Regions from separate parts of the Mesorhizobium sp. M1307 genome, predicted to be linked through region 2. Evidence: riboswitches for the same ligand, from Rfam matches in the RefSeq annotation. Region 2 holds a riboswitch; each other region holds the start of a gene.
The links. Region 2 has a riboswitch for cobalamin ahead of NKH16_RS21845 (CbtB domain-containing protein). Riboswitches for the same ligand answer to the same signal wherever they lie in the genome.

Region 1 (9,744 bases), on a different contig from region 2:
CCGTCGGCGGAACTGCCGATCTCCCCCCTAGAGGGGCAGATGTCCGGCAGGACAGAGGGGGGCGCGAAGGAATGCCAGCTTGCGAGTGATCTACGCTGCCGTTCCGTCAAATCCCTTGCATGAGCTTCGCGGCCTTTTTCGGCGACCATCCTGAGAATCGCGACGGCGATATCACGGGCAGCATCTTTCTCGATCATGGCGAGAGGCCTGACATTCTGCCCGTCGCCAGCAACAGCTATCCGCCAGCGGACGCCCGCGTCGGTTCTGATCGCAGCCAGTCGTACATCGGCCACTACCGCATCCATCGTCAGTTGCCCGCCGCCATCGACAACGACCGAAACCTTCGGACCGAGCCTTGCCGTTAGACCAGCCTCTTCAATCGCCACCCTGATCCGCTCTGTCAGCGGTCGCGGATCGGCGATCTCCTGCGGATCGATGCCCGCTAGCGGGCCAGTCTCGACCGGCACGCCTGTGCGCACGGCGATGCCGAGCGCGTCGACCTCCATTGCCAGCAGCCGCGCGCTTGCCGGCGTCAGGCCGCGGATCTGCAGGCTGCCGCGGGCGGTCACTTCCATGATGCCGTTGCCATGGCGCAAGGCGGATTCGCAGAGTCCGATCAACGATTTCGGCAACAGTCCTCCAGCGACCGGATTGAGCCGCACCAGCAGCCCGTCGCCGGTCTGCATCGGCGCGGACAAGGCAGGGCAGGCGTCACGGCGCGAGAAAGCGTTCATGCCGCCACTCCCAGAGCTTGCGCTTCGGCAATCAGTGCGGCGAGATCGTCATCGATGGAATTGCGCAGCGGATGCCAGAGCCCGCGCCGCCGTGCCGAGAGAAAACGCTCGGCGATGACTTTTGCGGCTGAAGGGTTTTCGCGCAGGATGAAGGCGCGGACCACGGGGTCGCCGAGATAGGCGTCGTGCACGGCCTCGATAAGCGTGCCCGATATGGCATGGGTAGTCTCGGCAAAGCCGACAAGCCGGTCGACCGTCTCGGCGAATTCCGAGGCGCCGCGCGGGCCATGACGCATCTGGCCGGCGATGAAGCGCGGATTGACGGCGCGTGCCCGCACGACGCGCGACACGGCCTCACTGATCGAGCGCGGCTTCGGTCTTTGCGGGTCCGTGGTGTCGAGCACGATCACGTCGGCGTTTTTGCCGAGCGCGGCAAGTGCTGCCGAAAAGCCGCCGATGAAGGCGACGTCGGCCGAGCCTTCGAGGATGTCGCGGCCGGGGTCGTCGCCGGTATGAACCAGAAGGTCGGCCTCGGCGAGGCGATCCTCGAACGCGCCGGGCGCCGAAATGCCTTTGCCCTCGGAGCCGCCATAGGCGTGCGAGGTGGCGGCGAGATAGGTGCGGCCGATCTCTTCGCGCGCGGCCCAGTCGCCGCTCGACAACAAGTCCTCGACGCCCGCGCCGTAAGTGCCCGGCGAGGTGCCGAAAATGCGCGGGCTGATCTTGCCGTCGATGCGGGTCCTGGCGGCGAGCGGGTTTTCCGAATCGTCCTCATCGCGGGTCGCCACCGCGTTGGCCGCGGCGTCGATCAGCGCGATCTGGGTCGGGAACATGTCGCGGAACAGGCCCGATATGCGCCAGGTGACATCGATGCGCGGACGGCCGAGTGTTGCCGGCGGCAGCACGTCTATGCCGGTGATGCGGCCGGTGGCGGAATCCCATTGCGGCCGGCAGCCCATCAGCGCCAGGCCTTGCGCGATCTCCTCACCGCCGGTGCGCAGCGAGGCCGAGCCCCACAGGTCGATGACCAGCGAGCGCGGCCAGTCGCCATGCGATTGCATGTAGCTGCGGACCACTTCTTCCGCTGCCACCTTGCCCAGATCATAGGCGGTCGGCGTCGGCATGGTGCGTGGGTCGGCGGTGAACAAATTGCGGCCGGTCGGCAGAACATCGCTCCGGCCACGCGCCGGCGCACCGGCCGGACCGGCAGCGACGTGGCGGCCGTCGAGGGCGGCAAGCAGCGCGGTTTTTTCAGCTGCCGCACTTTGCCGCCGTACCGGATCAGCCTCGCCTTCCGGCGAGCGGCCGTAAATGTGCAGGCCGTCCTTGATGGCGAAATCCTTGAGATCGCAGAGCCAGGCGTCGATCCGGCGCAAAGCCTCGTCGGCTGCGTCGGTCCTGGCGACGCCTGCCTCTGAGGCGAGGCCGGTCTTTTCCGCCGTCTCGACGATCAGCTTCGCCAGGCGGTCGCGGCGGCGGCGGTCGAGCCCGTCGGCCTGGGCATATTCGTCAACCAGTCGTTCAAGTCTGTGCTGGTTTTCGTCCAGCCCGGCGCCGGTCAGCGGCGGCGGCAGATGGCCGAGCGTGACGGCGGCAATGCGCCGCTTGGCCTGCGCTGCCTCTCCCGGGTTGGAGACGATGAAGGGATAGATTACGGGCAGGAGACCGGTGACTATCTCGGGAAAGCAGTTTTCGCTGAGCGCCACGGTCTTGCCGGGCAGCCACTCCAGCGTGCCGTGGGCGCCGACATGGACAATTGCATGGATGCCGAGCGACTTGCGCAGCCAGAGGCCAAAGGCGACCAGCGCATGGCGCGGCGGCAGCGTCGGGTCGTGATAGTCGGCGCGGCGGTCGGCTGAGCGCCCGCGGTCAGGTGCGAGTGCCACGGTGACGTTGCCGAAGGTGGCTGCGCGGAAGGCGAATTTTGCGGCGGCAGGCGCTTGAACACCCCCCTCTGTCCTGCCGGACATCTCCGGCAGGACAGAGGGGGGTGCCTCGCACAAACTTGTCTCATCTGCCGCATTCCCCCATGCGGCCGTCACGGCAGCTATCGCTTCAGCAGGCAATTCCGCCGAGTACCCGAGATAGTCCTCAAACCCCAACCCTTCACCTCCACGCTCGAGCACCTCCAGCAACTCGCGCGGCGTTTGCGGAATCCTTTCAACGGCGTAGCCCTGTTCGCTGAGGTCGTGCAGCATTGCCAGCACGCTGGACGGCACGTCGAGACCAACCGCGTAGCCGGTGCGACCGGGGGCGCTCGGATAGTCGGGGATCAGGATGGCGAGCTTGCGCTCCGCACGCGGCGTCCGCTGCAGGCGCACGAAGGCCTCGACACGGTTCGCCACTTGCGCCACGCGGTCGGGCTCAGGCCGGTTGGCGAAGGCGCGGAAGGCCAGCGCCGGGTCGGTTTCGCTTTCGCCCTTGAATGAAATGGCGCCGGCCAGGATGCGGCCGTCGAGCTCGGGCAGGACGACATGCATGGCAAGGTCGGCGGGCGCCAGGCCGCGCTGATTGGTTTGCCAGATGTCGCGGCGGGTGGTCGCGACGATGACCTGGAACACCGGCACGCCGGCGCGGTCGAACAGGGTTTCGACACCGGGCTCGGCACCCGAGGCGAAAGCCGTCGCAGTGATGATGGCGGCAGGCTTCAGGGTTGCGAGCGCGGTTTCGACAAAGGCGAGCGACGCCGGGTCCTTGAGGCTGGAGACGAACATAGGCACGGGAGCCATGCCGCGGTGGCGCAGGGCTTCGAAAAGCGCGTCGATGGGCGCGACATCGGCCGCGAGCAGCATCGAACGGTAGAAGAGAATTGGCACGACGTCCCCCTCCCCCTCGAGGGGAGGGTGGCCCGCAGGGCCGGGTGGGGTCGTCACGGCAGTGCGCGACGTTTTGTGTAGGCGCGCTTCGGAGAGGACCCCACCCCCGGCCTGCGGCCGGACCCTCCCCTCGAGGGGGAGGGGGACGCCGCGTTCTACGACCCCCAGTCCCGGCTCGTAAAATCCCGCCTTTGGCACGCTAACAGGTTCGGCTACCGCCGCACCCGATCCAGCGAGACTTGCCAGCCTCTGCACCAGCGCCGTCATATTCGCCGGTCCACCCTCGCGGAAATAGCCAAGCAGGCCGTCCAACTCCTCGCGCGGCAGCGTCGAGCCTTCGATCAGCCGCAAATCCTCGTCGTGGCTCTCGCCCGGCAGCAGCGCCAGCTTGATACCGCGATTTCGCGCGATAACGGCGAGCTGGTCGCAGCCATAGCGCCACCACTCGTAGCCGCCGAGGATGCGGACCAGAATGACCTTGGCGTGGCGGGCGACACTGTCAATCCACAGGTCGACGGACATCGGATGGCGCAGGTCGCGCAAGGCGGCGAGCCGCATCGACGGCAGGCGGTGCGCATCTGCCTTCCACGCCGCCGCCAGCCCGGCCAGGTCGCTGTCGGTGAAGGACAGCGCCACGACATCCGCAGGCGTTTGCCTGAGATCGACAGGCTCGGCGAGATCGTCGAGCGAGGCGGATGTGGTGGTGAGGATGTGCATCGCGGCTCGTACCTGGGGTCAGCCGGCGAGGATACGCTCGATGGCCGGGCGGTTCAGCCCTTTCAGGCCGATGACGACTAGGCGCGAGCGGCGGTCGTCTTCAGCGGTCCAGGCGCGGTCGTAATAGTGGTTGACGCGCGGACCGACGGCCTGCAGCAGGAGCCGCATCGGCTTGCCGCCGACTTCGACGAAACCCTTGACGCGCAACACGTTTTCTTCCTCCGCCGCCGTGGCGACCCGTTGTGCGAGCTCGTCCGGGTTGGACACGGACGCGATGTCGATGACGAACGAGTCAAAATCGTCATGTTCGTGGTCGAGCTCGTCGTCGTGGTGGGTCTTGCGGTTCTCGATGTCGTCCTCGACGGCGAGGCCGAGGCCGAGCAGCACCGACGGGTCGACCTTGCCTTGCGAAGTCGGTACGATCTTCACCGCCCGCGCAACGTGCTTGCCGATGACGGCATTGGCACGGGCCGCGCCGGCTGCGTCCATCAGGTCGCTCTTCGACAGGATGATCAGGTCGGCGCAGGCGAGCTGGTCTTCGAACACTTCCTCGACCGGATCGTCATGGTCGAGCGTCTCGTCCTGCGCGCGCTGCGCCTGCAGGGCGTCCATGTCGTTGGCTACGCGGCCATCAGCCAGCGCCGGTCCGTCGACCACGGCAATGACGCCGTCCACCGTCACGCGGCTTTTCACCGACGGCCACTGGAAGGCCTGGACCAGCGGCTTGGGCAAAGCGAGGCCGGATGTCTCGATCAGGATGTGGTCGACCCTCGGCGTCAGCGACAGGATCTGGTCCAGCGCCGGGACGAAATCATCGGCGACGGTGCAGCAGATGCAACCATTGGCCAGCTCGACGATGTTTTCCTCGGGGCAGGTGTCGATGGCGCAGCCCTTCAGGATCTCGCCGTCGATGCCGATGTCGCCGAACTCGTTGACGATGATGGCCAGCCGCTTGCCTTTGGCGTTTTCGAGCAAATGGCGGATCAATGTCGTCTTGCCGGCGCCGAGAAATCCGGTGACCACGGTGCAGGGAACGCGCGAAAGGGAGGCAGCGGTCATATCAAGTCCTTCAGAAGGTCAAGGGGAGGGATGCGGGCAACGAGGCCGCGCTTTAGGCAATCGGGACGGCCGCGCCATGGAATGAGCCCATCCGTCGAGGTGGCGAACAGCTTTGCCCCGGTGACGAGATCGGCGCCGCTGGTCGTGGTCAGATCACCGAAGACGTAGCTCCAGCAGCCGTCGCGCAGCATGGCCGCGCTGAGCCGGCGCTTGCAATTGCCGAGGCATTCGACGGTGCGGATTTTGATGTTTTCGCTGGAAGCGGCGCGGCGCGTGTCCTCTGCGAGCAGTTCGCCGGCGCGCGGATGAGCGTCCGAACCGGTCTCGTCACGGCAGGACGAGCAGACGATGACGGTAACGCCGGCCGGGGAATCACCATGGCCGGACAATAAATCCGCTGTCTCAGCCGGAAAACTGCTGTCGCGTTCCAAATCAGGCTCCTTGCCCGGAAAACCCGCCAGGCGATCGGATTCTTATGTCCTAGACGGCAGGTCTCCTGGCTCGCGGGTCATCGCCTGGGTGCCGCCTTCCCGGGAATATCCCAGTGGTTTTCGGCCGAGGCTCGTCGCTTACAGTTGCGGGGACAGCCGCGGATTTGAAATCGAGATTTCGCACCGCATTCCCTCTTGGCCCCTGCCGTTGCGGGCAGGGGACCGTCTGGAACGGATTTAGGCTTGTGGAGGCAGTCGTGTCAACGCACGTCTATGCCGCGGCGATATCCGCGAGCGGCCGGCCGAGGTCGCCGGCAGCGGTCACCTCGATGCGTTCCAGGCCGAGCCAGCCCTGCATCTGCTTCAATTCTTCGAAAAGCTCGGCAGCGGTTTGTGGCGGGGCGCCGGGCTCCGCATAGGCGGCATGGACGCGCAATACGCCGGCCGGACGGTCGGCCCTGAGGTCGACGCGCCCGACGATGCTGTCGCCGAGCAGGAATGGCAGCACATAATAGCCATACCGGCGCTTTTCGGCCGGCGTGTAGATCTCGATGCGGTAGTGGAAGTCGAACAAGCGCTCGGTGCGCGACCGCTCGAAGACGACGGGATCGAACGGCGCGAGCAAGGCGCGCGCCTCGATCCTGCGCGGCAAACGGGCGTCGTTGTGGAGATAGGCTGTTTTGCTCCAGCCTTCGACGCTCACCGGCAACAGGTCGCCGGCCTCGACCAACTCCTCGATGCGGCCCTTGATGTCGGCGGGCGAGAGGCGGAAATAGTCGCGCAGGTCGCCTGCCGTGGCGATGCCGTGGGCGCGGGCCGAGATGCGCAGCAATTCGCGGTGAGCATCCTCGGGACAGGGAACCGGTAGCGCGAGTACCGCCGGCGGCAGCACGCGCTCCGGCAGATCGTAGAACCGCTCGAAGCCGCGGCGATGCGCCGTGGTGATGCGGCCGGCCCAGAACAGCCACTCGAAGGCATGCTTGGCATGGCTCCAGCCCCACCAGCCGCCCGAACCCTTCTGGCCTTCGAAAGCCGACGCCGCGATCGGGCCTCGTTCGGCGACCTCGCGATAGATGTCTTCGATATAGGCGGCGTGCTCGCGGCCCCATTTGGCCAGTCCGCTGTACATTTCGTCGCCGCGTTCGGCCCGCTGCATGCGCCAGCGCATCAGCGGATAGGTCTCGACCGGCAAGAACGAGGCTTCATGCGCCCAATACTCGAAGACCATGCGCTTGCGCGTGACGGCGGCGTTGTCGAGCAACGCCAGCTTGTAAGGGCCAAGCCGCGAATAAAGCGGCATATAGTGGGCGCGCACCACGGCGCTGACGGAATCGATCTGCAGCAGGCCGGTACGGGCAAGCACGCGGGCCAGATGCCGGCGGTCAGGCGTGCCGGTGGGGCGCGGGTCATTGAATCCCTGTGCCGCCAGCGCAATGCGGCGGGCCATGGCAAGCGAGATTTTTTCCTTCATGAAGGCGGCATCCGGACGATTTTGGACAGAGAAAATGACCTGCGATTCCGTGCCATGCTAGCAGGGTTTTGGCGGCATCCATGTCAGGAGAGAAAAGTGGAGTAAAAAGTGAAGGAAATCAAACAGGAGCGGATCGGACCAGTTTTCCCGGATATGCCGTCCAGCACCGCGATTTGAACAAGGTTTGACTTGCTTCGTCGAAAGCGCTGCGCTAACCCTCGCCGCGTTGCAGCATAGAGCCCCCTTAAAACGGTTCAGTGGTTAAACTGTCACGCTTCCGCAAGTGGGTCCGGTGCTGTAATCAGAGTGGATTGGCCGCAACGGAAAGCTGCAGAATGAACGCATTGTTGAGTTCGTACCTGCCCATCGTCCTGTTCATCGGCGTGGCGCTGGTCGTCGGACTGGCGCTGCTCGCCGCACCCTTCCTGGTGGCCTATCGCAACCCCGATCCGGAAAAGCTTTCGGCCTATGAGTGCGGCTTCAACTCGTTCGACGACGCCCGCATGAAATTCGACATCCGCTTCTACCTGGTGTCGATCCTGTTCATCATCTTCGATCTGGAGGTGGCCTTCCTGTTTCCGTGGGCGGTGTCGTTCAGCCAGATCGGCATGCTCGGTTTCTGGTCGATGATGGTGTTTTTGGCGGTGCTGACCATCGGCTTTGCCTATGAATGGAAAAAAGGAGCGCTGGAATGGGATTGAACGACAGTTCCGGCACGCTCGTCGCGCCGAAGCCCAAGGGCCTCATCGACCCCAACACCGGCAGGACGGTCGGGTCCGACGATCCATTCTTCCTGGAGATCAACAACGAGCTCGCCGACAAGGGCTTTCTCGTCACCTCGACCGAGGCGCTGATCACCTGGGCGCGCAGCGGCTCGTTGATGTTCATGACCTTCGGTCTCGCCTGCTGCGCCGTCGAGATGATCCATACTTCGATGCCGCGCTATGACTCGGAGAGGTTCGGTGTCGCGCCGCGCGCGTCCCCGCGCCAGTCCGACATCATGATCGTCGCCGGCACGCTGACCAACAAGATGGCGCCGGCGCTGCGCAAGGTCTACGATCAGATGCCGGAGCCGCGCTACGTCATCTCGATGGGCTCCTGCGCCAATGGCGGCGGCTATTATCATTATTCCTATTCGGTGGTGCGCGGCTGCGACCGCATCGTGCCGGTCGACATCTACGTGCCCGGCTGCCCGCCGAGCGCTGAAGCGCTGCTTTACGGCATCCTTCTGCTGCAGAAGAAGATCCGCCGCACCGGCACGATCGAGCGGTAAATCGCCATGGATGAAGATCGGATCATTTATGGCAACCCTGAACCTTGGCTGGATTTGATGTTCAGAACGTCTGAACAGCGATTTGTAAAAACGGACTCCGGTTCGACGTTTTATTCTTCTGCGCTCTCAACAGACACGAAATTTGGTGCTGCTGGTGTCGGTATCGACATCCGATTGAATGATTGGGAAGCCGAGCCGACAAGCGACCCACGAATTATCTTTTATCATGGCGACGTAAGACTGCGTTCGCTTGGCGATCGAACCAAGAATCTGATTGGTGAAATGTCGGCCAAGCTTTCCTCTGCCGCGTCGGGCCAGGGAGCAACTACCGAAAAGCTGTTTGTGGAATGCGTTGCTCTAAATGGCGACCCTGCGCATCTGGAAACCCGGCAGTTTGTCGGAAAGCTGTTTTTTGGCGAGCCGGGTGACGATGATGAATGCCAGGTTTTTTTGACTATTGACGCCGCCAGGGAGAGCGGCTGGTTTGGTGAAAAAGATCCAGAAGACTCGCGCAAGGTTCTGGGCTGGTTGGCGAGGTTGTCATGACCCAGGCGTTGAATGACCTCTCGACCTATCTCGGCGAGAAGCTGATCGGCCGGATCGGCGAGGCGGTGTTCGCCTATGGCGAACTCACCATCTCGGTCGAGCCGCGCGACCTGATCGAGGTGGTGACCTTCCTGCGCGACGACCCGAAATGCCAGTTCATTTCGATCATCGACGTCTGCGGCGCCGATTATCCATCGCGGGCGAAGCGCTTCGACGTCGTCTATCATTTGCTGTCGCCGAGACAGAATATCCGCATCCGAATCAAGGTCCAGGCCGACGAAGAGACGCTGGTGCCGTCAATCACCGGGATTTATCCCGGCGCCGACTGGTTCGAGCGCGAGACCTATGATCTCTATGGCGTGCTGTTTTCAGGCCATCCCGATCTGCGGCGGATTCTGACCGATTACGGCTTTGAAGGCCATCCGCTGCGCAAGGACTTTCCGCTGACCGGCTTCGTCGAGGTGCGTTACGACGACGAAGCCAAGCGCGTCATCTACGAGCCAGTGGAGCTCAAGCAGGAATTCCGCAATTTCGATTTTCTGTCTCCGTGGGAAGGTACGGATTACGTGCTTCCGGGGGATGAAAAGGCAAAGCAGTAAATGGCTGAAACCTCCGTTCGCAACTTCAACATCAATTTTGGCCCGCAACATCCAGCGGCGCACGGCGTTTTGCGCCTGGTGCTGGAGCTTGACGGCGA
Region 2 (9,744 bases):
AAGCGGGTAGGAGTGCGGATTAATCCCGGTCGAGAGGTCGACGAAAGGCAGCGGCGCGTGAGGGAAAAGCGCCCTCGCCCGGCCAAGGCTTCCGCCGTGGTCCACTGCCGCCGTCACTCCATCAAGAGCCTTCATGCCGATCCTGATCACTTTCCTGTCGCTGGCCATCGAACTTGTACTCGGCTACCCGGCCCGGCTCTTCGATGCCATTGGCCATCCCGTCACCTGGTTCGGCAGGCTGATATCCTTTCTCGACCGCAGGCTCAACCGCGCCACTGATTCCGACGCCCACCGTCGCGGCTGGGGCGTCGTCACGCTGCTGGTGATCGTGCTGGTGCCGGCCGCCCTCGCCCTCTGGCTCGAAACCTTGCTTTGGAGCATTCCCCTCGGCTTGTTGGTTACCGCAATCCTGGCGACGTCGCTGCTGTCGCAGAAGAGCCTGGCCGAGCATGTCGAAGCCGTCGCCGACGCCCTCGACAGCGGCGGACTGGACATGGGCCGCATTGCCGTCTCGCGGATCGTCGGTCGCGACCCGGAAAAGCTCGACAGGGCCGCTGTCTGCCGCGCCGCGATCGAAAGCCTGGCCGAGAATTTCTCCGACGGCGTCGTCGCTCCGGCCTTCTGGCTCGGTATCGGCGGGCTCGCCGGCGGCGTCGCCTACAAGGCCGCCAACACCGCCGATTCGATGATCGGCCATCGCACCCCGCGCCACGAAGCCTTCGGCTGGGCGGCTGCGCGCTTCGACGATTGGATCAATCTGCCGGCGTCGCGGCTGACGGCGCTGCTGATCGTACTCGCCGCTTTTCTGGTCAAGGGCGCCGACGCCAACGGCGCCTGGCACGCCGTGCGGCGCGATGCGAAAAAACACCGCTCGCCCAATGCCGGCTGGCCGGAAGCAGCGATGGCCGGCGCGCTCGGCCTGGCGCTCGCCGGCCCCCGTTCCTATGACGGCGTCATGGTCGAAGACGCATTGATGGGCGAAGGCGGCCGGCGCGATGATGTCGAGAGCACCGACATCCGACGGGCGCTGAAACTCTACCGGATCGCCGACTTTCTGCTGATCGCGCTGTTCGGCGTGATCGCGGTGATCGTCATCGCCGCGTGAACGTCCGAATGGGTCGGAAAACCCGACCTACCAGGTAACACGGACTTCCTTTGCGCTCGGATCGGCTTCCACGCCAAACCTTTTGATCGCGTACCCACCGGCAGCTACGGGAGAAGATTTCAATAAGGGTTCGACTACGACAAAAAGTCGTTCAGCGTTTGGCCCATACATGTAGAGGATGCATTCGCCTTCACCAAACAAGTCACCGTCAAACTCGCCGACCGATGCATCCTCGATAGCTTTCTCTAGCCGATTCTCGAGCGCATAAATGGATTCGCGTTCGTCAGCGGCACCAAACTGACCATCATTGAGAATAAGATAGACGATTACCGCCTGGTCCACGAACAATCTCCAGCTTCGCAAGCGACCAGAACTCTATCCCTGACATCCGGCGGCACTGAAACTCTACCGGATCGCCGACTTTCTGCTGATCGCACTGTTTGGGGTAATCTCGACGGTCGTAATTCTGTTGTGATCTTCGCCCGATCCCAGGCGAAACAAAAAACCCACCATGCGGCGGGTCGTTGGAGCCAATCAGCACCATACCGAAGTTACTAGCATAGCTGCCGGCACAAAGCAAGAACAAAATAGGGCGCCTTCAGCCTTGAAGGTTCGCAGCTTAGTTCCAGCTTGGGTTTCTCGCCCCACGAAAGTGGGGAGAGGTGGCTCGGCGAAGCCGAGACGGAGAGGGGAACCGCGCTCTACGAAAGCCCCCTCTCCGGCCGCTTCGCGGCCACCTCTCCCCCGCTTCGCGGCGGGCGAGGAACCCAAATCTTGAGAGGTCGAGACACCGCGCCTCTGCCTCCCCAGCAACCCCCTCAGAACTCGATCCCCTGCTGCGCCTTCACGCCGGCGGAGAAGTGGTGCTTGGTCACGCCCATCTCGGTGACCAGATCGGCCGCCTCGACCAATACCGGTTTGGCGTTGCGGCCGGTGACGACGACATGCAGGCCTTCGCGACGCGCCTTCAACGCCGCGACCACCTTTTCGAGATCGAGGTAGTCGTAGCGCAGCGCGATGTTCAGCTCGTCGAGCACCACGAGGCTGATCGACGGCTCGGCCATCAGCTCGAGCGCCTTCGCCCAGGCGGCCTCGGCCGCCGCGATATCGCGTTTCAGGTCCTGCGTTTCCCAGGTAAAGCCCTCGCCCATGGCGTGCCAGACGACGCGATCGCCAAAACTAGCAAACGCGTCCTTCTCGCCGGTGTGCCACTTGCCCTTGATGAACTGGACGACGCCGACGCGCTTGCCATAGCCGAGCATCCTGAGCGCCAGCCCAAAGGCGGCCGTGGTCTTGCCCTTGCCCGGTCCGGTGTTGACGATCAGCAGCCCCTTCTCGACCGTCTTGGCCGCGACCTCGGCGTCCTGCACCGCCTTGCGCTTGGCCATCTTGGCGCGGTGGCGTTCCTCGTCCCCCTGTTCAATGGTCTTGAGATCGATAATATCAGCCATGTCATTTCACCTTGAGCGGCAGCCCCGCCACCATCAAAAGCACGGTGCTGGCAACAGCCGCGACATCCTGATTCAACCGACCGGCGGCGTCGCGAAACCGTCTTGCCAGCGCATTGTCCGGCACGATGCCCTGGCCGACCTCGTTGGACACCACGAACCACGGCCCACGCGGCCGCGACAACACATCGGCCAGCCTCCGGCATTCGGCCTCGACATCATGGTCGGCCAGCATATGGTTGGTCAGCCACAGCGTCAGGCAGTCGATCAGCACCGGCTGGCCGTCAGGCAGCGCTCCGATCGCGCCGGCAAGGTCGAGCGGCGCATCGATGGTCGTCCAGCCGGCGCCGCGCCGCGAGCGGTGCAGCGCGATGCGCTGGCGCATCTCCTCGTCATAGGCTTGCGCGGTGGCAATATAGCTCCACGGCGCCGGACAGGCCGTTACCAGCCTCTCGGCATGCGCGCTCTTTCCGGTCCGCCCACCGCCGATGACCAGGGTCAGTGCCCCGGCAGCGCGGTCAGGCAAAGCTGTCGCGCAGGCTGGTCGCCGTGCCCGTGAAGCGTCCGCGCACCACGCCGACGACCGCGCCGAGCACCAGCCAGAACACCAGATTGGTCAGCGTCACCGCCACCACGAACTGGTGGTGCAGGCCTTCCGGGATCGCCGTTTCGAAGCTATCGGGCTGCGGCGCGCCGACGATATGCGGCGCAACGATCAACGCCACGGCAAGAGCCACCAGCGGCAGCGATCTGCGGAAGACGATAAGGCCGAGACCGGCCGCTGTCGCCAGCACTGTTGCCCACCACCAGATCTGGCGTTGGACAAGGTCGGCCGCCGGCATCGCCGGCAGTTCCGGCGGCAGGCCGAGGCCCGGCGCCAGCGTGAACGCGGCAAAGCCGGCCAGCCCCCAGAACAGGCCCTGGCGCCAATTGCCGATGCCGCCGGCGAATTCCGAAACCGCAACCAGGACCAGCGCAAAGCCGATGCCGGTGACGATATTGGCAACGACGCTGAAGCCGAAGCGTTCGAAAACGTCCGCCGGCGCCCAGCCTTCGTCTTCCGCCGGAGCCATTGCTTCAGCCGGTGCCGGCGCGGCGCTGCTCATAGCCGTCGTGCCTGCGGCGTTTTCGGCCGGTGCCGCAGGTGCCGCGGCATGGTCATGGCCGCCGCCGGCCTGTTCGTAGACTTCCGCCTTTAGGATGAGCGGCACCGTGGCATAGGCTTGCATGCAGGCGAGAGCCACGCCGGCCACAAGCCCTGCGATCGCCGCGATGAACACGACGTTGCGAAACAGTGTCATGATGTCAGCCCCTTGTTAGTGGCAGGGAAAGCCCATCGAATGGCGATAGTCGTGCGCGGCATTGTGGACCGCATCGATATGCGAGAAGCCGACAAAGCCCATGACGAAAATGCCGAGGAATGCAGCAAGCGCCAGTTGCATGAGACGCGACTGCGAGGAGGCGGAAGCGCCGAGCGAAACGGAAGCGGTATTCATGTCTTGTCCTTTCGCCCTCCACCCGAGGGCATAGAAGTCAGTTTCCTGTCGCCGGCAGGTCTCCTGGCTCGCGGATCAGCGCCCTTCCCCACCTTCCCGAAGGCGAACCTTCAGTGGCATATGGAGAGGACTACCGCACACAGTTGCGGGGGCAGCCACGGCATTGGGCAAACAACTTGCCCTCACCGCATTCCCTCTTGGTTCCAAACGGAACCGACGACATCAGCGACTATAGGCAGAATCGCCGCGCCCGGCAAACCAAATTCCGCCGGATCGTGTGGCGAATGCGCCGCCTCGCCAAGCCGGTCGGCCGGCGCCGCGATTGACAATTTTCGCAGCCGGGTGTCGGCTGGCGGATGGGGAGGAAGCTGGCATGCAACCCAGCCCGAATGAGCGCGGTCCCTACAACGGCCTGATGCGGGCCGAGCCGACGCTGCCGTCATCAGCCTGTTGGGACATCGCGGCCTATCAGCGCGATCTCGAGGCCATCTGGTATCGCAACTGGCTGCTCGTCTGCCGCGAGGCGAAGCGCTCGCCGATCCGGCCGCGGATATCGACAACATCGTCGCCTTCGGTACCCAGGTGCTGGAGGAGGATGCTGTTATCTGCGAGGTCAACCAGATGGGCCTGCGCTCGATGCGCCACAAGGCCGGCGTACTGATGCCCGAGGAATACGACTTGCACCGCTTCCACAACTGGGTGCGCGAGCGCCATGCGGCGCTCGCACATCAAAGCGATTTGGGCAGATAGCGCCAGGTGACGAAGCCGCAGGCCGCCGCCAGCAGGCCGAGTGTCGCGAAAACCGCGCCCAGTCCGAAAAACGCCAGCACGCCGGCCAAAGGCTTTCCGGCTCTGGCCTAAAGCAGCTCTGATGCCGACCGGTACCAACGCGACGCAAGGCCCTGCTTCTTTTGACGGTGGCAACCGTGATAGTCGTCTTGCCGGGGCTGAACCAGGACAGCGAGACCATGAGCATCGACACGCCGAGCGCAGCCGTTCAGGATCAACCGAAGTCGAAGCGCATCGCCGCTATCGACATTGCACGCGGCATCGCTTTGCTTGCCATGGCGAGCTATCATTTCACCTGGGACCTCGAATTCTTCGGCTACACCGATCCCGGCCTCACCGCCTTCGGCTGGTGGAAAATCTACGCGCGCTGCATCGCCTCGAGCTTCCTGTTCCTGGTCGGCATCAGCCTCTATCTCGCCCATGGCAAGAAAATCCGCTGGACCGGCTTCTGGAAGCGCTTCGCCACGGTTGCCGGCGCAGCGCTCGCAATATCGCTGGTCACCCGCATCGCCACGCCCGACGGCTTCATCTTCTTCGGCATATTGCACGAGATCGCGCTCGCCAGCCTGCTCGGCCTGGCGTTCCTGCGCCTGCCGGCGCTACTGACGCTTGCCGTGGCGGCCCTCGCCATTGCCGCGCCTTTCTACCTGCGATCTGAGCTTTTCGATCATCCGGCTTTGTGGTGGGTCGGCCTGTCGGCGACCAACCCGCGCTCCAACGACTACGTTCCACTGCTGCCCTGGTTCGGCGCCGTACTTGCCGGCATCGCGGTTACCAAGCTCGCCGCCACCTCCGGCGCGCTGACGCGGCTGTCGGCCTTGGCGCCTGGCCGCTGGGCAAATCCGCTGGTCTTCATCGGCCGGCACAGCCTTGCCTTCTATTTGATCCATCAGCCGGTGCTGATCGGCTCGGTCTGGCTGTTTTCGCAATTCATGCCGGCGCAGGCCGAAACCAGGGAGGTGCGTTTTCTGAAATCCTGCCAGATATCCTGCGAGCAGGCACGCGACACCGAGTTCTGCTCCAGCTATTGTGCCTGCATGCTGGACACTCTCCAGGGCGAAGCCTCGCTTGACCGGCTCTACAGCAACGACCAGTCCCCGGAGTGGAAGGCGCATATTGGCGAGCTCGCCGGCACCTGCACCGCCCAAACCGAGGCGGCGGAACCGGGAACGCGCTAATCGAGGGAGGACAATAATGAGCGACAGTCACCCGAAACCCGTGCAGCAAAATCCTGGGCAGCCGAAGCTGGGGCACATCCCATGGCCGCCGCTGATCTATGTCGCCGCCATCATCGTCAGCGTCGCGCTAGGGCTGTTCTACCCGCTGCCGTGGATCGGCGATCTTCTCGGCGACATCCTGTTCGCCGCCGGCCTTGTGGGGTTGGTGGCGGTTGCCGCGCTCTGGTTCACGGCAATCCGCACCATGATCCGCGCCAAGACGACGCTCAACCCGAACGGCGTGCCTGACCATCTGGTGACCACCGGACCCTTCGCCGTCAGCCGCAACCCGATCTACCTCGCCAACACGCTGCTGCTGGTCAGCCTCGCCTTTGTCACTGGGATCGCCTGGTTCCTGCCGCTGGCAGTCATCGCGGCGTTCCTGACGCAGAAGCTGACGATCGAGAGCGAGGAGAAGGTGCTGACGGCCAAATTCGGCAAGAAATACCGGGACTACGCCAAAAGGGTGCGGCGCTGGATTTGAGCCGGCGCTGACGCCACGCTCATGTGGTGACGCCGAGTTCCACCAGCCGCTCGACGCAGGATTCCTCGGCTTGGTCGAGCTCTGCCAGGGTCTCTTCGAGGTCGCGGCGTTTCTGGCGAAGATCCTCGCGCTTTTCCTCGATGCGCTTGATCATCAGCTTGAGCTGGCCTACCTCGCCGGGCGGCTCCCTGTACATCTGGATGATCTCGCGGATCTCGTTGATCGAGAAGCCGAGCCTTTTTCCCCGCATGATCTGGCGGATGAGATGACGGTCCGATGGGCGGAACAGCCGGGTGCGGCCGCGTCTTACCGGCTGCACCAGCCCTTCGTCCTCATAGAAGCGCAACGTCCGCGTCGACACGTCGAATTCGCGGGTCAGCTCCGTGATCGAATAATATTCCCGCATCGTCACTCCAATGCCCCCGGCCACGCCGCGAGTTCCAACTGGCCGGCGCCGCCGGTGCCCAGGCGCGTACCAGAATCGGCGGACAAGGCACCTTTCAAAGCCTCGCATGGCATTTACGTAAAAGTCAATTGAGGTGACGTTCAGCGCACGCCGAACCACCATGTGGCGAGCCCGAGAAAGGCAAAGAACCCGACGACATCGGTGACCGTGGTGACGAAAACCGCCGAAGCCACAGCCGGATCGATCTTGAAGCGGTCGAGCAGCAGCGGGATAAGGATGCCCGCCAGAGCCGCCACGAACATATTGATGATCATCGCAGCCGCAATGATGCCGCCGAGATTGCGATCGTGGAACCAGGCAGCAGCGACGAGGCCGATCAGGATGGCAAAGATGATGCCGTTGATGAAGCCCACCCCGATTTCGCGGCGGATGATGCGGCCGGCATTGTAGATGTCGAGGTCCCTGGTCGCCAGCGCCCGCACCGTGACCGTCATGGTCTGCGAGCCGGCATTGCCGCCCATGCCGGCGACGATCGGCATCAGCACCGCCAGCGCCACGATATGCTCGATGGTGCGGTCGAACAGGCCGATCACCGAGGCCGCCAGGAAAGCCGTCAAAAGATTGACCAGCAGCCACGGCACGCGCGAGCGCGAGGTCGAAAAGATGCTGTCCGAGAGTTCTTCGTCGCCGACGCCGCCCATGCGCAGCAGATCTTCCTCGGCCTCCTGCTGGATGACGTCGACGACGTCGTCGATGGTCAGCACGCCGACCAGCCGCTCGTTCTCGTCGACGACGGCGGCGGACAGAAGATCGTATTGTTCGAATTCGCGTGCCGCCTCCTCCTGGTCCATGGTGGCCGGGATGGCATGCCTGGTCTCATGCATGACCTCTTCGACCTTGACCGAGCGCTTGGTACGCAGGATCTGGTCGAGGTCGATGGCGCCGAGCAACTTGAAGCTCGGATCGATGACGAAGATCTGGCTGAAACGGTCGGGAAGATTGTTGTCCTCGCGCATGTAGTCGATGGTCTGGCCGATCGTCCAGAACGGCGGCACCGCGACGAACTCGGTCTGCATGCGGCGGCCGGCGGTCTCTTCGGGATAGTCGAGCGAACGCCGCAGCCTGATCCGCTCGGTGAACGGCAGCCGCGACAGGATCTCGTCCTGGTCCTCCTGGTCGAGGTCCTCGAGAATGTAAACGGCGTCGTCGGAATCGAGCTCCTGCACCGCCTGGGCGATCTGCGCATTGGGCAGACTGTCGACGATGTCGCGGCGGATCGCCTCGTCAACCTCGGTCAGCGCGGAAAAATCGAAATCCTTGCCCAGCAATTCGACCAGCGCGCGTCGCTGTTCCGGGTGCAGGGCCTCGAGCAGGTGGCCGAGTTCCGACTGGTGCAGATCGTCGACTTCGCGCTTCAGCGTCAGTGTATCGCGATCGGCGATCGCGGCACCGATCTGGGCGAGGAACGACGACAGGATGACGCCGTCCTCGTCATAGATGTCGGCGCGGCGCTCCTCGGCCGCCCTGGCGCCGGTCATCTGTTCGTCCTGGCCTTCCACCAGCGCCTCCCGCCATCGGATTTCCGGATAAGGTGCCTGTCAGGTCTAACGCATGACCCTGACAATCGGAATCGATTTTGCGAAAGGACCATGCACAACGACAAATTGCTACAGCGCCGTTCGCGCGTCCAAACGACGCGGCGCATACCGGATGGTAGGAGGAGAGGACGTTCTACAAACCTGCGGCGCTGCAAACCTTCGCGGCGGCAGGTAAAGGGCAGCGTATCTCCCCGACCCGGTCAACCAGATGGGCAGATCGACACTGATTCAAAACGGCGAGGCCGACAGTGCGAGGGCCTCGCTGGTATTGGACTGGAAGGCTTCCCGATCAGGCGGCGTGGCGCTTGGCCTCAGCCGCATAGCGGTCCAGGAGACCGCTCCAGCCACCCTCGGATTCGAAGGCCTCGCGCATCGCCTCTGCGGTTTCGCCCATGTTCTCCAGAAGCCTGTGCTCGAGTTCCACACGCGTCGCGTTCTCGCCAAACGCGACAAAGCGGATCTCGACTTCGGTCAGCAATGCCGGATCGTAGCGCCAGCCGGCTCCAATGCGCCAGGCGAGCGTCAGCCTTGACGGCGGATCCCAGGCGAGAACCTCGCCCCAATCGCATTGTGACCCATCCTCGCCGATCTCGTACCAGCGGCCGCCGGCTTTCGGTTCGATCACCGCGGTCGTCAGGGCGGATTTGCCGATCGAGTGCGAAGCCGGCCACCAGCGCCCGAATCCTGTGGTGAACATATCGAATGCCTTGTCGAGCGGCACCTCCACCGTCACCGACTTCCTGACCGGCGCGGGCTTGATCATGGTCGTCATTTCCTGTTCTCCTTGCTGTTGTCGACTTCCCGTTTGAAGGCGTCGAGCGCATCGCCCCACATGCGGTCGAGCCAGGCACGCATCTCGCCGAGCCCATGCGGGTCGAGATGATAGATGTTGCTGGCACCTTTCGGCTCTGCGCGGACCAGCCGGGCTTCCTTCAAGACCTTGAGGTGCTGCGATACCGCCGGCTGCGAGACCGGAAGCACTCGCGTCAGATCTATGACCGAGCGTGGCCGATCGGCGATGAGCTCGAACACCTTGCGGCGCGTCGGATCGGCCAAGGCCACCATTCCTGCATAATCATAAATCATGACTTATGATAAGCTAAAACTTATGATAAGTCAACCGAGGGCGTGGCGGGCCCGTGTTCAAGCAACCGGCCGGCTCGGCCCCGAGGCTCCGGGGCAATTCCTTCACGCGGGGGCA
Region 3 (9,744 bases), on a different contig from region 2:
AAAGCAGGAGAATCTGAGCTTCTTAGAATTCAACTACATGATTCTCCAAGCGTTCGACTTCCTTGAGCTATCCCGCCGGACCGGTTGCCGTTTGCAGATGGGTGGAGCCGACCAGTGGGGGAACATCATCAATGGCATCGACTTGATACGGCGGACGGATGGAAAGGAAGTCTTCGGAGTGACTACGCCGCTTCTGACGACTTCTTCAGGTGTCAAGATGGGTAAGACGGCTGCCGGAGCTGTGTGGCTCAACGAAGATCGCCTTTCGCCATACGATTACTGGCAATTCTGGCGTAACACGGAAGACGCTGATGTCGTTCGGTTCCTGAAGCTTTTCACCGATCTGCCGATGAACGAGATCGAGCGATTTGGACAGGCTGAAGGAACCGAGCTAAACGCCGTCAAAGAACGTCTCGCCAACGAAGCTACGGCCCTGGCACATGGAACTAACGCCGCCAAACAGGCGGAGGCCACGGCTAGCCAAGCATTTGGGCAGGGCGAAGCCGCAGAGGGGCTACCGACGCTTCATCTAAATGACGCCGAGGGGTTGGCCGGAGTAGCCCTTGTGGATTTGCTGGTACGCGCCGGATTGACCTCCTCCAAAGGGGAAGCGCGAAGGGCGATCTCGGGACGAGGTGTGCGGATCAACGGCAACGTTGTCGAGGTTGATACAATGATATCTTCCCAAGACCTCCCGATCCGGCTTTCGCTCGGCCGAAAGCGCCACACTGTTGTAAAGTAGGGTTTCAGCAAATGCTGTCGCAGAAATTCTGCCCGCTTAGCGGATATTGCAGACATTCGCGTCGAGTTCCCTGAGGAATGTCGAGAGACACTCCTCAGGGGGTAGTTAAGGCCGCCAAGTTTTCTGGGTTAGCAGGCGCGCCACTGTGGCAGCTTGGCTTGTATGGCGAGGCCATGGTTGAGTGAGGCGAACCAAATCCAGCCCCGCGGTCGATCCCGAAGCTTCCCACAATGGCGAAGAGAACATCTTCACTGGTTCCTTTTCAGCACAAGACCTTCCGTTCGCTATGGTCGGCTGCACTCATTTCGAACCTTGGCACCCTAGTGGAAGGTGCGGCGGCAGCTTGGCTGATGACGAGCATCGCCACCTCCCATGGAATGGTGGCGCTCGTCCAGTCATCGACCACCCTCCCCTACATGATCTTCTCGCTCGCGGCGGGAGCGCTCGCGGACAAGTTTGACCGTCGCCGGATCATGTTGACTGCGCAACTGCTGATGGTCTGCGTATCCGCCTTCCTGGCGTTTCTGACCTATGCGGGGAATGACACCCTGGACACTTCTGGGTCTCACCTTCCTAATCGGCTGTGGTTGGGCATTGCACGATCCCTCTTGGCAAGCCTCCATGGGAGATATCCTGCCTCGCGAACACCTGCCAAGCGGGGTTGCGCTCAACGCCATGAGCATGCGCAGCATCGGGCCGGCGATTGGCGGCATAATCGTGGCCACAGCCGGTGCGGCCTTCGCGTTCCTCTTCAACGTCCTTGCTACTTCGCTCTGATCGCTGCGCTGTTGCGATGGAAAGCCGAACGGGCACGACAAGCGCTGCCGCGGGAGGCTTTCGGCAGTGCGATGGCGGCGGGCTTCCGTTACGTGCTCTTGTCGCCGAACCTTCTCAAGGTGATGTGCCGGAGTTTCATTTTCGGCCTCACCGCCGTTGTCATTTTGGCTCTCCTGCCGTTGGTCGCTCGCGAACAGATCAAAGGGACCGCAGTCACCTACGGCGTGATGCTCGGCTTCTTCGGCCTGGGAGCGATTTGCGGCGCGCTCCTCATCGGGCGGGTCCGAGAAGTTCTCTCCAACGAATGGGTCATTCGCGGTGCGTTCTTTGTATTGGCGATCAGCTGCTTCTTTCGGGCATGGAGCGAGCACGTTGGGCTGAGCTGTCTCAACCTCATGCCAGCCGGTGCGGCCTGGATTCAATCATTCTCGCTGTTTAACGTCACAGTGCAGCTTTCGGCGCCGCGGTGGGTGGTTGGACGCGCCCTCTCTCTATCAGACGGCCACATACCGCGGCATGGCGGCGGGAAGCTGGCTTTGGGGCGAACTGGCGGATGTCCAAGGTGTTTCGGGAGCCTTGCTCGTCCGCCAGCTGGTTCTTGTCATTGGGGGACTGATGGGCATCCTTCTGCGTCAGCCGGATTTTGAAACGCTCAATCTGGATCCGACCAACAAGTTCAGCGAACCGACGCTGCAACTTGACCTGCGGCCACGAAGCGGTCCGATCATGGTGATGATCGACTATCGTGTCGATCAGAGAGATCCAGACTCGCCCACAATAATTATCTGAATTTCAGCAGTAATTTTTGATCGCCCATTCGTGCTGTGTACCAGCCCTGTGTCTTGCGCAAGTGGTCACGAACGGCTGCGGGAGCCTCGAAGACGCCCTAAAAACACATGCTGCGATTTTTGAACACGCTTGACGTGTTAGATTAATTCATCCACAATGCGTGTGTTGAACACGCGAGGTGAGTTATGAACATGAAAGAGCTTAGGGTTCGACTGGGCATGACTCAAAAAGATTTGGCAGAGCAGATGGCAACGACGCAACAGACTGTGGCCCGTTGGGAAACAGGCAAAACGCAGTTGAACGTCGAGCAGATCAAGGACCTTTGTCTCACGTTGAAATGCACGGTCGAGGAGCTGCTGGGCTGGAAGATTGATGTCGAGGAGTGGCGCACGAGCCCGTTTGCAATTGCCGATGCCGAAACGCGATACGGCACGCTCAGGATCAAGACGACTGTTGGCAGCCGGCAATATCCTATCGATGAAAAGGCGCGTGAATCGATTTTACGTCAGTTGAAGGAACTTCATAATCTTCGTAGAAATAACACAAGCAGGCCATGGCTGTATTGTTGGAGCCTTGACAACAAAATACTCTTGATAAATCCGCAATATGTCCGCACCATTGAGCTTATCGGTGAAGATGTAGAGGAGATGCCAGATTATTATCATCCAGAAATCTATCGGGCTTTGGATGACTGGGATAAGGGTGAGGTTTCAGGAAAGCTGAAGAAAGAATGCGATGCCATCATCGCAGAGATGGGTGATCAGGAAGCCGTGCGCATGGCCTCCTATGTTCGCGTCACATATGACGACGGAGAAGATGAGTGGAACTTCTTGGATGAAGAAACCGCTACGACTTTCTTCGGATTGGAAGCTGCGACCTTTGACGTTCCCCAGTGTAGTTTCGCCGAAGTGGAGGAAGAAGGTTACTACCGAGCGCGATACGCCAACCTTGATCGCGTCGCGGTGATGGAGGTTCCAAGCGACCGTTATCACAGATTGACCGCGCCCGAGGAAGCTTAGAACCATCCACGAAGGGCGCATGTTACATCGTGGTGCGTTTTCAGTACGAGATGACGTTAAGCGTAGGTAGTGGCAGGTAAGAGTGCTCGACCAGAAGCTCAACTGCCTCCTCAATATCGCTGCCGATGTGCCGCAGGACACGTCCACGGGAGCGTGGATAGGCGTGAAGTTCCTGCACTCCACGGTCCGCTCTCCCATCGTCGGTATGTGCCCGACGCCATCTTGTGGACGAGCTTGGCCGCCTGCACCCGGTTGTATTCCGGCTTGCGGTCCGCCTGGGGGTCCGCCGCGATGGCTATCTCCATGTCAATCGGCGCCGAACTTTGACTGCCCGCTGCTTTTGATGATTTGGCGAGGTCCCGCGCATAATCACTCTTGGTCTTCTCCTTGAGGCCCTGTGTCGCGAACTTGTGGTCCAGCAGGGCAAACAGGTCCAAGTCCCCTTCCGCCTGTGGCGCTGGCTTGTCCTCACCGCCCTCGGCTTCCCAATTGGGGACCGCTTCTGCGCGCTCCACCGTGGCGATTGTCCGCCCAAGACGCATCACAAGATCGAACGCCAAACCGTGCGCGTGCACGACGATTTGCCGCCCAGGCCTCATTTGGAGAGGACTTGAGCTGGCCCGGTGGTTTGAGCCGGGTTACCTTGAGCCGGTGGGCTGCGAACAAGCAGTTCGAGACATTGGCCTCGATCACTTCGCAACACGCCGCTGCGCCTGGCCTCGGTGTGCTCCCCCCGAAATCGTTGTGTCATATCACCGAGGGCATCACGGCCAACAGCTTCCACATGGGCAACAGCCTCGCCATTGAGCCGAATATGGTCGCGAGCAGATCACCAACGAAGCGGTCGGAACCTCGGAGCCGAAGTTCGACGCCGAGGTGGTTCGCATGATGCGCTAAGCAGCACCACGGCGCTTGCCGGTATGTTTGCTGCCAGCAGCCGACGAACTCCTATCCTCCTGGACCGCTGTGCGTTATTGCTTTGATTTACCGGCCGCTCAAGGCTTCCATAGTTTCGCTTTCAAGGCGACCTTTGGCAACATGCCAACGGAAATTTAACATAACGACATAAACATTTCTTTATGCGGCGTTGACAAAGAAGCGAACTGCTGTAATTGTCTCCCGCGTCGTGGTTCTCCGTACGGCGCTGCCGCAGCGGAGCTAAGAGGGAAGCCGGTGCGATGCCGGCGCTGCCCCCGCAACTGTTAGCGGCGAGCCAACCCCACTCATGTCACTGAGGCGAATAGCCTTGGGAAGACGGGTAGAGGCTATGACCCCGCGAGCCAGGAGACCTGCCACGGCGAATTACGTCCACGGGCGGGGTGTCTCGGTGGCCGCTGCAGCCTGGCGTTCGTGCCGGCCTGCTAGCGCCTTCCTTGTCACCGACGCCCCAACCATCGGGGTCTGGCATGACTGTCTCTCAGCAAATTCCTGTAGCAACGCTCGGCGTGCCCCGCTTCGGTCGTCGGCGAGAACTGAAATTCGCGCTTGAAAGCTACTGGTCCGGAAAATCGTCCGCTGCCGACCTTCTCACGACCGCGAAGGCGCTCCGTGCCGCTAGCTGGGAGGAGCAGCACGATCGCGGCGTGTCGAAAATCCCGTCGAACGACTTCTCGCTCTACGACCATGTGCTCGACACCGCAGCCATGGTCGGCGCCGTTCCATCCCGTTACGGCTGGAATAGCGGCGAGGTTCCACTTGACATCTACTTCGCAATGGCGCGGGGCAACCAGGGTCAGACGGAGGATTGTCGACACGCTGGTCACCAGCAGGCGGCTCATCGGTCTGATGTAACCGCGATGGAAATGACCAAGTGGTTTGACACCAACTATCACTACATTGTGCCGGAACTCAACGATGATCAGACGTTCGCCCTCTCGTCGACGAAACCGGTCGATTACTTCATCGAGGCTAAAGCTCTCGGCGTTCACACACGCCCAGTCATCCTTGGACCGATCACCTTCCTCAAGCTGGCGAAATCGCCTGCCGAAGGATTCGATCCCATCGCGCTCCTGCCGCGGCTGCTGCCCGTCTACGAGCAACTCCTGCAGAGGCTGAAGCTGTCTGGAGCCGACTGGGTGCAGATCGATGAGCCAGCGCTTGTCCTCGATCTGAACCCGAACGAACGAGCTGCGTTCGAATTCGCCTATGGCCAGCTGTCGAAAGCCGCGCCCGAGCTGAAGATCATGCTGGCTACCTATTTCGGGCCGCTGGGAGACAATCTCGAAACCGCGGTTTCTCTGCCCCTGGCCGGGCTGCATATTGATCTCGTGCGCGCTCCCGAGCAGCTGGAAACGGTGGGTCGGCTCGCACCGAAGGATCTGGTGCTCTCGCTTGGCTTGATCGATGGCCGCAACGTCTGGCGTGCGAACCTGCCCGCCATTCTCGACCGCATCAAACCGATCGTCGCCGGCTGGCCCTTGGACCGCGTCGAGATCGCGCCTTCTTGCTCGATGCTGCATGTGCCGATCGACCTCCGCATGGAGACGGAACTCGACGCGGACATCAGGTCGTGGCTCGCCTTCGCGGCCCAGAAGACCGACGAGTTGGTGTTGCTTGCCCGGGCCCTGTCCCAAGGCAGGGATGCGGTGGCAGGCGCGTTGAAAGCGTCTGCCGAGGCTGCCGCCACTCGCGTGACATCCACGAAGATCCATGACCCGCTGGTTGAGGGGCGGATCGCCAGCATTGACGACAGCATGAAGCGACGAGAGAGCGCTTTTGCCGAGCGCTCCAGAGTCCAGGCCGGCACGCTCGGGCTGCCGCCGTTCCCGACGACGACCATCGGGTCCTTCCCGCAGACGCCGCAGGTACGCAGGGCGCGGGCCGCTCATGCGAAGGGCCAGCTGAGCTATGTCGACTACGAGACCTTCCTGAAGAAGGAGATCGAGGCTGCAATTCGCTGGCAGGAAGAGATCGGGCTGGACGTGCTGGTGCACGGTGAGTTCGAACGAAACGACATGGTACAGCATTTCGGCGAGCAGCTGTCCGGCTTCGCCTTCACCCAGCATGCCTGGGTGCAGAGCTATGGGTCGCGTTACGTGCGCCCCCCCATCATCTTCGGCGACGTATCGAGGCCCAATCCGATGACGCTGCGCTGGTGGCAGTTCGCCCAGTCGCTTACGGAAAACCCTGTGAAGGGAATGCTCACAGGCCCAGTGACCATTCTCAACTGGTCATTTGTCCGCGACGACGTACCCCGCTCCGAAGCATGCCGCCAGATCGCGCTCGCCATCCGCGACGAAGTGACGGATCTCGAATGGTCCGGCGCAAGGATGATCCAGATCGATGAGGCCGCGTTTCGCGAAGGATTGCCACTGCGCCAGTCTGATTGGAACGACTATCTCGACTGGGCTGTCGAATGCTTCCGGATCGCTTCAACGGGTGTAAAGGACGCGACTCAAATCCATACCCACATGTGCTATTCAGAGTTCAACGAGATCATCGACGCGATCGCTGAAATGGATGCGGATGTCATTTCGATTGAGACGTCGCGCTCGAAAATGGAACTGCTGGACGCCTTCACGAGCTCCAAATATCCGAATGAAATCGGGCCCGGAGTCTACGACATTCACTCACCACGGGTCCCGGAAGTCGGCGAGATTTCGGATCTCGTCATGCTTGCCCGCGAGCGACTGTCCGATGCCCAACTGTGGGTAAACCCGGACTGTGGCCTCAAAACCCGCAAGTGGGAGGAGGTCCGCCCTGCCCTCATGAACATGGTTGCTGCAGCACGCGCGCTCCGGGAGAAAGTGTAGGCCGGAAGGTTTCCTGGTTGCTCACCATGTGGTGAGTTACCGGCTGCCGCATGTGGGCCGTGAATGTGCCAAAACGCGATCACATCCTTTGAAATAAGTCACTCGAGCGAGAAAGTGCACTTTCCTTCGGCACGTGTACTAATCGCGCAGAATAAAGGGAACCGTTTTCTCCCTGTGACGTGTCGATTTCGAAGGGGATGTGATTGGCGTCTAGACCGCTCCAGCCATGGTTATTAGCACGCCAAGTGCGCTGTTCTCGATCAGTTCGTAAAGGACTTCTCGGCTCGGTTCATCAAAATGCGCGGGTACATATATGACAATTCCTTTCACGGGCCGCTGGGTTGGTGTTTACCGGCTGGCATCTGATGGCAAGCGTTCCAGCGCCGCGACGACCCGGAGCTTTGCTGGTGCGGGCAGAGGCAGGATGGGACGCGGGGGTTCGGCACTGCAAATGTCGAGCAATTCGGCAAGTGCATAGACGACGCGAAGGCTCGAGAACTCCTTGAAGAGGCTCCAGAGCGGCGCAAGCGTGGCATCGATCCGTCGCGCTTCGGCCGCATCGCCCTGTTGCGCCGCCGTGACGATCTTCACGCAGACCTCGGGCAGGATGCCGGCGAGGACGCTGTACCATGTGTCGGCGCCGGCGATCATGGCCTCTGCAGCGTTCCAGTCGCCGCTGTAGCCGATCGAGAACCCTTCCGGCACAGTGCGCCTCTGGTCGGCCAGATGGCTCTTGATCGCATCGCCCTTGTCTGTCGGATTCTTGATAGCGACAATCCCACCCACCTTTGCCAGGCGGCTGACGAGTGCTGGGGTGAAATGGAAATGCGTCGTTCCTGGATTGTCGTAGACGACAATCGGCAGGCCGCTCTCGCACGCCACCGTCGAGAAATGTTCGAACACCTCGTCCTCAGTGAGCGGGGTGTAGGAGGCGGCCGCAAGCAGCCCCGCGGCAGCTCCAAGGGCCTTGGCGTCCTGCGCGAACCTCACTGCTTCATCGGTGCGCAACGCGCCCACACCCACCACGACCGGCGTTCGCCCGGCGATTTCGTCCAAGGTCTCGGCGAGCGTCCGTCGCCGTTCCTCGCGCGACAGATACATGTAGGTGCCGGTGCTGCCGAGAAGACCGATGGAGTCGACCTGAGCGGCGCCAAGCCTGGCAATCAGCTTGCGCAGAGCAACGGTATCGACGCGGCCGTCACGATCGGCGGGCGTGATGGGAAACGCGGAAAGACCGCTCAGGAATGCCATGGGAAGGCTCCAGGTTTGTGCGTGAGCGCAGGACTGGCCGGACGACAGGTCATCACAAGGCGTCCAGAGCCCGCCGCAGGTCGGCGATTAGGTCATCGGCGTCTTCAAGACCCACCGAGAGACGCATGAGGTCCTCGCCGACTCCATCGGCCAGATGGGCATCCTTGCGGATCGGCTGACGAGCACGGGTCAGGCTTGCCGGATGATAGATGAGGCTGTCGGCATCGCCGAGGCTGACAGCCCGGGTGATCAAGTTGAGCCGGTCCATCATCCGGCGCGCGCCCTCGAACCCAGCGTGGAGGCCAAAGGCCAACATGCCCGAGCCTTGGGACATCTGCTTTCGCGCCGTCACCTGATCAGGGTGCGAGTCGAGGAAGGGATAACTCACCCATGCCACCGCCGGGTGCGCCTCGAGCGCCTGAGCCACCGCAAGGGCAGTGGCGCTGTGCCGTTCCATGCGCAGCGTGAGCGTCTTCAGACCGCGCAGGATCAGGAAGGCTGACATGGGCGAGAGCGCTGCGCCGGTGATGTAGCGCAGGCCCGTTTCGTGCAGCGTGCGGAGCGTTTGCGCGTCGCCGAGAATCGCCCCGCCAAGGGCATCGCCGTGCCCATTGATGTATTTGGTCAGGGAGTGGAGCACGAGGTCGGCCCCATGTTCGAGCGGCCGCTGGAGCGCGGGCGAGGCGAAGGTGCTGTCGACTGCAACCTTTACACCGCGCGCGTGGGCGCGCTCGGCAATGGCAGCGAGATCAAGGATGCGGCTCAGCGGATTCACCGGCGTCTCGAAGAAAACAAGCCGGGTCCGCTCGGTAATCGCGGCATCGAGATTTTGAGGATAGGACAGGTCCACCGCGACGACCTTGATGCCGAAGCGGGGGACCGCCTGTTCGACCATGGCAAGCGTGTTCGCATAAAGCGTCTTGTGGACGATGAGTTCATCGCCTTGGGACAGGAGCGACAAGATCAGTGTGCCGAAAGCCGCCATCCCCGAGGCAACGACCAGACCTGCCTCGGCTCCTTCCAGATTGGCGAGCCGTTGCTCGAGGATCTCCGTCGTGGGATTGTATTCGCGCGCATAGAGCCTTCCGCCAAGCGCGGCGGCGGCCTCGTTCGCTGCCACGCTTTCGAATCCATAGGTCGAGGTCAAGAAGACTGGCGGCTGAACGGCATTGGAAAAGCCGGCGGGATCGTAGCCATGATGGATCGCCCGAGTGGCGAATCCGGGACCGGTGTCGTGGAGCGACCGCGTGAGAGCATCGGTTTCCGATTGATAGGAACGGGTCATTCGGCCTCTAGATCTTTCTTGGGTTTCCGAAAGATTGACGGCAAACTGGCCAATGTGAAATATCCAGTTAGCAATGAATGAAATGGTCCAGTCTTCAAGTGCCGGCTCTGCAGCTCGCTCGCACGCGAT

Region 1: another riboswitch for cobalamin. It lies ahead of NKH16_RS27380 (DUF1636 family protein); the one in region 2 lies ahead of NKH16_RS21845 (CbtB domain-containing protein).
Region 3: another riboswitch for cobalamin. It lies ahead of metE (5-methyltetrahydropteroyltriglutamate--homocysteine S-methyltransferase); the one in region 2 lies ahead of NKH16_RS21845 (CbtB domain-containing protein).

The regions. Positions count from the first base shown of each region.
Region 1 covers NZ_JAMYLR010000037.1:30,288-40,031, reverse strand. The annotation lists gene cobG (precorrin-3B synthase) at 1-734, opposite strand, end outside; gene cobN (cobaltochelatase subunit CobN) at 731-4,267, opposite strand; gene cobW (cobalamin biosynthesis protein CobW) at 4,286-5,326, opposite strand; gene NKH16_RS27380 (DUF1636 family protein) at 5,323-5,757, opposite strand; cobalamin riboswitch at 5,796-5,999, opposite strand; gene NKH16_RS27375 (winged helix-turn-helix domain-containing protein) at 6,029-7,228, opposite strand; gene NKH16_RS27370 (NADH-quinone oxidoreductase subunit A) at 7,564-7,929, shown strand; gene NKH16_RS27365 (NuoB/complex I 20 kDa subunit family protein) at 7,920-8,501, shown strand; gene NKH16_RS27360 (hypothetical protein) at 8,508-9,047, shown strand; gene NKH16_RS27355 (NADH-quinone oxidoreductase subunit C) at 9,044-9,646, shown strand; gene NKH16_RS27350 (NADH-quinone oxidoreductase subunit D) at 9,647-9,744, shown strand, end outside.
Region 2 covers NZ_JAMYLR010000022.1:8,292-18,035, reverse strand. The annotation lists gene cobD (threonine-phosphate decarboxylase CobD) at 1-135, opposite strand, end outside; gene cbiB (adenosylcobinamide-phosphate synthase CbiB) at 134-1,105, shown strand; gene NKH16_RS21865 (hypothetical protein) at 1,133-1,447, opposite strand; gene cobO (cob(I)yrinic acid a,c-diamide adenosyltransferase) at 1,924-2,556, opposite strand; gene cobU (bifunctional adenosylcobinamide kinase/adenosylcobinamide-phosphate guanylyltransferase) at 2,558-3,079, opposite strand; gene NKH16_RS21850 (CbtA family protein) at 3,072-3,854, opposite strand; gene NKH16_RS21845 (CbtB domain-containing protein) at 3,870-4,049, opposite strand; cobalamin riboswitch at 4,086-4,282, opposite strand; gene NKH16_RS21840 (SRPBCC family protein) at 4,632-4,799, shown strand; gene NKH16_RS21835 (heparan-alpha-glucosaminide N-acetyltransferase) at 5,018-6,016, shown strand; gene NKH16_RS21830 (methyltransferase family protein) at 6,033-6,539, shown strand; gene NKH16_RS21825 (MerR family transcriptional regulator) at 6,559-6,945, opposite strand; gene mgtE (magnesium transporter) at 7,086-8,483, opposite strand; gene NKH16_RS21815 (SRPBCC family protein) at 8,833-9,315, opposite strand; gene NKH16_RS21810 (ArsR/SmtB family transcription factor) at 9,312-9,629, opposite strand.
Region 3 covers NZ_JAMYLR010000029.1:32,896-42,639, reverse strand. The annotation lists gene tyrS (tyrosine--tRNA ligase) at 1-742, shown strand, start outside; partial or broken gene NKH16_RS24810 (MFS transporter) at 973-2,308, shown strand; gene NKH16_RS24805 (helix-turn-helix transcriptional regulator) at 2,494-3,327, shown strand; gene NKH16_RS24800 (hypothetical protein) at 3,438-3,887, opposite strand; cobalamin riboswitch at 4,438-4,638, shown strand; gene metE (5-methyltetrahydropteroyltriglutamate--homocysteine S-methyltransferase) at 4,734-7,079, shown strand; gene NKH16_RS24790 (dihydrodipicolinate synthase family protein) at 7,428-8,330, opposite strand; gene NKH16_RS24785 (trans-sulfuration enzyme family protein) at 8,383-9,615, opposite strand; gene pdxR (MocR-like pyridoxine biosynthesis transcription factor PdxR) at 9,698-9,744, shown strand, end outside.